Linked DNA regions of Rhizobium rhizoryzae. The protein of the gene in region 2 interacts with the protein of the main gene of each other region in a pairwise test. Links are inferred from orthologs where the notes say so. Each region holds a gene or a part of one and is shown on either strand. Other genes may lie near its edges. The genes, in order: phnG and G6N80_RS13225.

The links.
Region 1: the proteins of G6N80_RS13225 (region 2) and phnG interact in binary tests that used the Escherichia coli proteins (3 or more experiments, as listed by UniProt). The link is inferred for Rhizobium rhizoryzae from one-to-one orthologs.

What each region holds. Positions count from the first base shown.
Region 1 is NZ_CP049249.1:337,223-340,422, reverse strand. What follows is about bases 42-2,921. They hold phnG (phosphonate C-P lyase system protein PhnG), read left to right. Parts: upstream 42-1,186; coding sequence 1,187-1,657; downstream 1,658-2,921. Other genes in these bases: G6N80_RS02375 (carbon-phosphorus lyase complex subunit), read left to right, coding at 2,266-2,921; phnH (phosphonate C-P lyase system protein PhnH), read left to right, coding at 1,657-2,262; phnF (phosphonate metabolism transcriptional regulator PhnF), read right to left, coding at 370-1,107; G6N80_RS02395 (hypothetical protein), read left to right, coding at 42-354. Also shown: more of G6N80_RS02395, read left to right, coding at 1-41; more of G6N80_RS02375, read left to right, coding at 2,922-3,200. UniProt on the Escherichia coli protein: Together with PhnH, PhnI and PhnL is required for the transfer of the ribose triphosphate moiety from ATP to methyl phosphonate.
Region 2 is NZ_CP049250.1:1,488,618-1,491,815, forward strand. Bases 160-3,037 are described here. They hold G6N80_RS13225 (sugar ABC transporter ATP-binding protein), read left to right. Parts: upstream 160-769; coding sequence 770-2,305; downstream 2,306-3,037. Other genes in these bases: rhaS (rhamnose ABC transporter substrate-binding protein), read left to right, coding at 160-517; G6N80_RS13230 (ABC transporter permease), read left to right, coding at 2,315-3,037. Also shown: more of rhaS, read left to right, coding at 1-159; more of G6N80_RS13230, read left to right, coding at 3,038-3,198. UniProt on the Escherichia coli protein: Part of the ABC transporter complex RbsABC involved in ribose import. Responsible for energy coupling to the transport system.

The DNA.
Region 1 (3,200 bases), on a different replicon or contig from region 2:
AAAGGTTTGACGGACAGCCTGTTTTACGGTCGCCCCAAGGGCAGCGCTTCGAACCAGAAGATTTCGAAGGAAACGGCCTTCAATGCAGTGAGCCGCTTTTTCTCGCTTGGCCAGTTTCTGGCGCTGACGGACAAAGCCTCGGATACACTTCGACTCAGTGACGAGTTTCCGCACTGCGCTGTCAGAATTTCCTATCGCAAGAAGGGCAGTCCCAAGGCTCAATCCATGGTCATGGTATTCATCGGCTTCAACGACGAAGCTGATGCACTGGCCTATGCAAAGTCCATCGATGCGCCGGAAATGCTGATCGCTGACCGTCCCTATAACGGCAAGCGTATCTACGAATGGAAGTAACCGGTTTCTAGACTTTCAGAATCGGATGCTGAACTGAACACGATCCGCCGGAAAACGGGTGATGGAATACTGGATCGGCTGATCGGCGAGATCCGTGTTCAGGGATCGGGTCACCAGCATGATGGCGCCCGGCGTAAGCCCCAGAATATCGAGATCCTCCTGATCGGCATGGACGGCGGAAACCTCGGTCGATTTGCGTAGATAATCTGTCACGCCAAAATCCAAAAATGCTTTGGTTATCGACTGTTTGCGCCTGAAAGCTTCAGCAAAGCCAGCGAAACGCTGACCTGGAAGCCACGTGATGGCGCGGCCCACCGCCTGGCCGTCAGCGCTACGACGCGTTTCCAGCCGGCAGACATCCGCACCGACCGATAAGCCGAGATAGGTCGCCACTTCGGCATCCGCTTGTTCCATGCATTCCCGCAGGAGTTCGCCGCTGAATTGCTGTGCCTGATCCGCCAGACCTGCCGTGAAGCGCGTGCGCGGACTAATGGGAAAATCGAAGCGGTCTTTGCGGGCAATGCGGGTGCCCTTCCCCTTTTCCACCAGCAACAAGCCCTCGTCTGATAGCGCCGCAATCGCTGCGCGGACGGTGTGGCGGTTGACGCCAAATTCCGTCGCCAATTGCATTTCAGACGGCAAAGTGCCCGCCTGGTCGTAAAGGCCTGCAGAGACGTTTGTGCGAATACGATCCGCGATCTGCCGCCAGATGGCGACCCCCTTCTGACGCTGCAACATGCCCACCCCTGTCATATGCGTGTCACGCACAGGTTCTAAAACTCTCATCAGTTGTCTAGATGTCTAGATAACTAGACAAGTGGAGTCAAGCGCTGTGATCGAAACCGCAGAAACTCATTCCTCCGGTCAGTTGGATGCCAAGCGCGCTCTGGCGCTGCTGGCCCGCGCCGACCATCAGACTTTGAAGCAAGTCTGGGACGGCCTTTCGGCCAAGCCGCAATTCCGAAAAATCCGTGGACCAGAAGTTGGCCTCGTCATGGTCAAGGGTCGTATCGGCGGTGGCGGCGACCCGTTCAATCTGGGCGAGGCAGGCGTTTGCCGTGCCTCAATCGAGACGGCTGCAGGCGTGGTTGGCCATAGCTATCGCCTGGGCACGGACAAAGCTGCCGCTGAGCTGGGTGCTGTTCTGCACGCTCTTTGGCAAAGCGACGAGTACCGCCAGCATATCGAGAGCACGCTTCTGAGCCCGATCGAACAGCGTGCTGAAGCGGAAGCCCGCACCCGCAGCCAGCAAACGGCGGCCACGAAGGTCGAATTCTTTACAATGGTGAGAGGCGAAGACTGATGGTCGCAACAGCAACTCTTCTTCCCGGATTTGCAGATCCGGTTTTCGACGCCCAAAGCAGTTTTCGCGCAGCCATGGATGCACTGGCGCGTCCCAGTACCGTCCAGCAAATAGGCTGCCCGCTGACCCCGCCGAAAGGCCTCAGCGCCGCGTCTGCAGCCCTGATGCTGACGCTCTGTGATTATGATACGCCGGTCTATCTGTCTGCAGCACTGGCTCAAGGTGCCGTTCCCGGCTGGCTCGGCTTTCATGCCGGAGCCAAGGTCACGAGTGACAAATCCACCTCCGCCTTCGCCTTCTTCGACAAGAGCAGCCCCCTGCCTGCGTTCAGCCAGTTTTCTCAGGGCACGCAGGATTATCCCGACCGCTCTACGACGATTGTTCTCGAAGTTGCCAGCCTCGAGGGCGGCGCACGGCTTTCGCTCTCCGGCCCCGGCATCAAGGGCGCGAACGAGATTTCGTCGGTCGGACTGCCTGCCACTTTTCTCGATCAATGGCGCGCCAACCGCGCGCTGTTTCCACGCGGCATTGACCTGATCCTGACCTGCGGCAACCGTCTGATCGGCCTGCCACGTACGGTCACGATCAAGGCTCTGGAGGTCTGAACCATGTATGTTGCCGTCAAAGGTGGGGAAACCGCCATCGCCAACGCCCATCAACTTCTGGCCGACCGCCGCCGGGGCAATCGCGATCTTCCAGCCATCACCATCGAGCAGATTGCCGAGCAGCTGGCGCTCTCGGTCGATCGCGTCATGGCGGAAGCATCGCTCTATGACCGTTCACTTGCAGCATTGGCTGTGAAGCAATCCCGAGGCGACCTGATCGAGGCAATCTTTCTGCTGCGGGCCTATCGCACCACGCTGCCGCGCTTCGGTACATCAGAGCCGATCAATACCGCCAGGATGCAGATCGAGCGGCGCGTTTCCGCCACCTACAAGGATCTGCCGGGCGGCCAGCTTTTGGGGCCAACTTTTGACTATACGCACCGTCTGCTGGACCCTGATCTGCTTCACGATACGCCCGTTGAAGCGCCCGTTGGCAGGTCCGACGCGGATGAGCCGGTCATGCGTGTCAGTGAAATTCTGGCGGGCGAAGGTCTGATCGAAGCGGATGGCGAGCTTCCATCAGAGCACATCGCCGGTGACCTGACCCGCGAGCCGATGGAATTTCCGATGCCGCGCGACTTGCGCCTTCAGGCACTGGCACGCGGTGACGAGGGCTTTCTGCTGGCTCTGGGTTATTCCACACAGCGCGGTTATGGCCGCACGCATCCCTTCGTCGGGGAAATCCGCATCGGTCTGGTGGAGGTTGAACTGGATGTGCCGGAACTGGGCTTTGCCGTTTCTCTCGGTGCAATCCGCGTGACGGAATGCCAGATGGTGAACCAGTTCAAGGGTTCCGCCAAGGCACCGCCGCAGTTCACCCGCGGCTATGGCCTCGTCTTCGGCCAGAGCGAACGCAAGGCCATGTCCATGTCGCTGGTGGACCGGGCGCTCAGAACGCAAGAGTTTGGCGAAGATGTTATTGCCCCGGCGCAGGACGA
Region 2 (3,198 bases):
CACCACCACCTCCACGAACCAGAACACCTGGATCGCGGAAATGAAAAAGCAGCTGAAGGATTTCCCGGGCCTGAATCTTGCCACGACAGTTTATGGCGATGACCTTGCCGACAAGAGCTATCGCGAAGCGCAGGGCCTCCTGAAGTCACAGCCGAACGTGAAGGTTATTGTTGCTCCGACGACCGTTGGCGTTCTCGCCGCCTCGCAGGCGGTGAAGGATGCGGGCAAGATCGGTCAGGTCTACGTCACGGGTCTTGGCCTGCCATCTGAAATGGCGGGTGCGATCAAGTCCGGCGCGACGAAGGAATTCGCTATCTGGAACCCGATCGATCTCGGTTACTCCGCAACGCAGATCGCCTATCACCTCGTCAAGGGTGATGCGACCGGCAAGCCGGGCACTGAGGTGAAGGCCGGACGCATGGGCTCGATCAAGATTGGCGACAATGGGGAAGCCGCAATGGCTGATCCGTTCGTCTACAATTCCTCGAATATCGATCAGTTCTCGAAGATCTTCTGATCATTATTCATATTATATGAGGGCGGTTGTCACACCCCCCTCTGCCCTGCCGGGCATCTCCCCCTCAAGGGGGGAGATCGGGTGTGGCACCAACCCTGCCTATTTCCGGCATACATGCTCTCGGCATGACCGAGGGTGACGACGACAGACGAGCTATCTTTCTTGCCGATCTCCCCCCTTGAGGGGGAGATGTCCGGCAGGACAGAGGAGGGTGCTCGCCTGCGATTGAATTGAAACGAACCGGTCGAGCAAATGATGTCTCTACGAACGCAGCCGATTGCAACCGAGTTAACCTCGGTTGCTGCACCCATTCTGGAAATGCGCGGCATCAGCCAGGTCTTTCCGGGTGTGAAGGCGCTGGATCAGGTGTCCATCAGCCTTTATCCGGGGCAGGTGACGGCGCTGATCGGTGAGAACGGCGCGGGCAAATCCACGCTCGTCAAGATTCTGACCGGCATTTATCGTCCAACCGAAGGTGAAATCCTGCTGGATGGAAAGCCGGTGCAATTTGCAAGCGCTCAAGGCGCCATCGACGCCGGCGTCACCGCCATCCATCAGGAAACCGTGCTGTTCGATGAGCTGACGGTGGGGGAAAACATCTTTCTCGGCCATGCGCCGCGCACGCGGTTTCGCACCATCGACTGGCGCACCATCAATGCCCGTTCGCGTGAACTTCTGCGCCAGTTGGAAAGCGATATAGATCCGACCATCCGGCTGAAAGATCTGTCTATTGCTCAGCGGCATCTGGTGGCGATTGCACGCGCGCTTTCCGTCGAGGCGCGCATTGTCATCATGGATGAGCCGACGGCGGCCCTTTCCCGCAAGGAAATTGATGATCTTTTCCGTATTGTCGAAGGCTTGAAGCGGCAGGGTAAAGCCATCCTCTTCATCAGCCACAAGTTCGATGAGCTCTATGAAATCGCTGAGAACTTTGCTGTCTTCCGCGATGGCAAGGCTGTCGGTCATGGTCGTCTGAAGGAAACACCGCAAGGCGAAATCGTGCGCCTGATGGTAGGTCGTGATGTTCACGATGTTTTTCCCAAGGTGGAAGCGCAGATCGGGCCGGTCGTTCTCTCGGTCCAAGGTTACAGCCACCCGACCGAATTCCGCGATATATCGTTCGACCTGAAGCGCGGCGAAATTCTGGGCGTCTACGGCCTCATCGGTGCCGGTCGCTCCGAGCTTTGCCAGTCGCTGTTCGGTATTACAAAGCCGTCATCGGGACGCTTGACGCTGGAAGGCCAGTCCGTCGAAATCCGCTCTGCGCAGGATGCGATTGCGGCGGGCATTGTCTACGTGCCGGAAGAGCGCGGGCGTCACGGTCTGGCGCTGCCCATGCCGATCTACCAGAACATGACGCTGCCATCGTTGGCGAAAACCTCGCGCTCCGGTTTCCTGAAGGCTGCCAACGAGCTGAAGCTGGCGCGGCAATATGCAGAGCGGCTGGATTTGCGGGCTGCGGCACTGTCCGTGCCGGTCGGCACGCTATCCGGCGGCAATCAGCAGAAGGTGGTCATCGGCAAGTGGCTGGCCACCCAGCCGAAGGTTATTATTCTCGATGAGCCGACCAAGGGCATCGATATCGGCTCCAAGGCTGCCGTGCACGGCTTCATTTCCGAACTTGCCTCCCAGGGCCTGTCGATCATCATGGTCTCGTCCGAACTGCCGGAAGTTCTTGGCATGTCGGACCGGATCATGGTGATGCGCGAGGGGCTGATGGCGGCGCTTTATGACCGGTCGGAGGCGACGGCAGAAGTGCTGGTGCGCGCCGCGACCGGCAATGCGTGAGTGTGCATCATGACCAAACTTTTCAAAAGCCGCGAACTGCTTTTATCCGGCATCATCGCCTTGATGATTGCGGGCTTTGCGACCCGCGCCGAAGGTTTTGCCGAGCCCGGCAATCTGGTGAACATCTTCAACGACACCTCCATCCTCATCATTCTGGCGCTCGCGCAGATGACGGTGATCCTGACGAAATCCATCGATCTTTCGGTGGCTGCCAACCTTGCCTTTACCGGCATGGCTGTTGCGATGACGAATGCTGCCTTTCCTGATCTGCCGCTTGTGCTACTCATCGTCATGGCGCTCGGTATTGGGGCAGCTCTCGGCGCGATGAACGGCTTCCTCGTCTGGATTCTGCAGATCCCGCCGATCGTCGTCACGCTCGGCACGCTCACCATCTATCGCGGCATGGCTTTTGTCTTGTCCGGTGGCGGCTGGGTGAATGCGCATCAGATGACGCCGACCTTCCTCAATGTGCCGCGCGCGGTTGTTCTGGGCCTGCCTATCCTGTCATGGGTGGCTATTGCCGTCGTTCTGGGCATGGCCTTCCTGCTGACCCGTACGTCCTTCGGTCGTTCGGCCTATGCCTCTGGCGGCAACCCGACAGCCGCCGTCTATGCGGGCATCGATATTGGTCGCACGCGCTTCTTCGCCTTCGTACTCTCAGGCGCCATGGCGGGACTTTGCAGCTACCTCTGGGTATCTCGCTACGCAGTTGCCTATGTCGATATCGCCGCCGGCTTCGAACTGGATAGCGTTGCGGCCTGCGTCATCGGTGGCATTTCCATTGCAGGCGGCATCGGGTCCGTTGCCGGTGCCGTGCTGGGGTCGCTCTTCCTCGGAGTCATCAAGAATGCGCTGCCGGTGATCGGTATTTCGCCCTTTGCGCAGATGGCGAT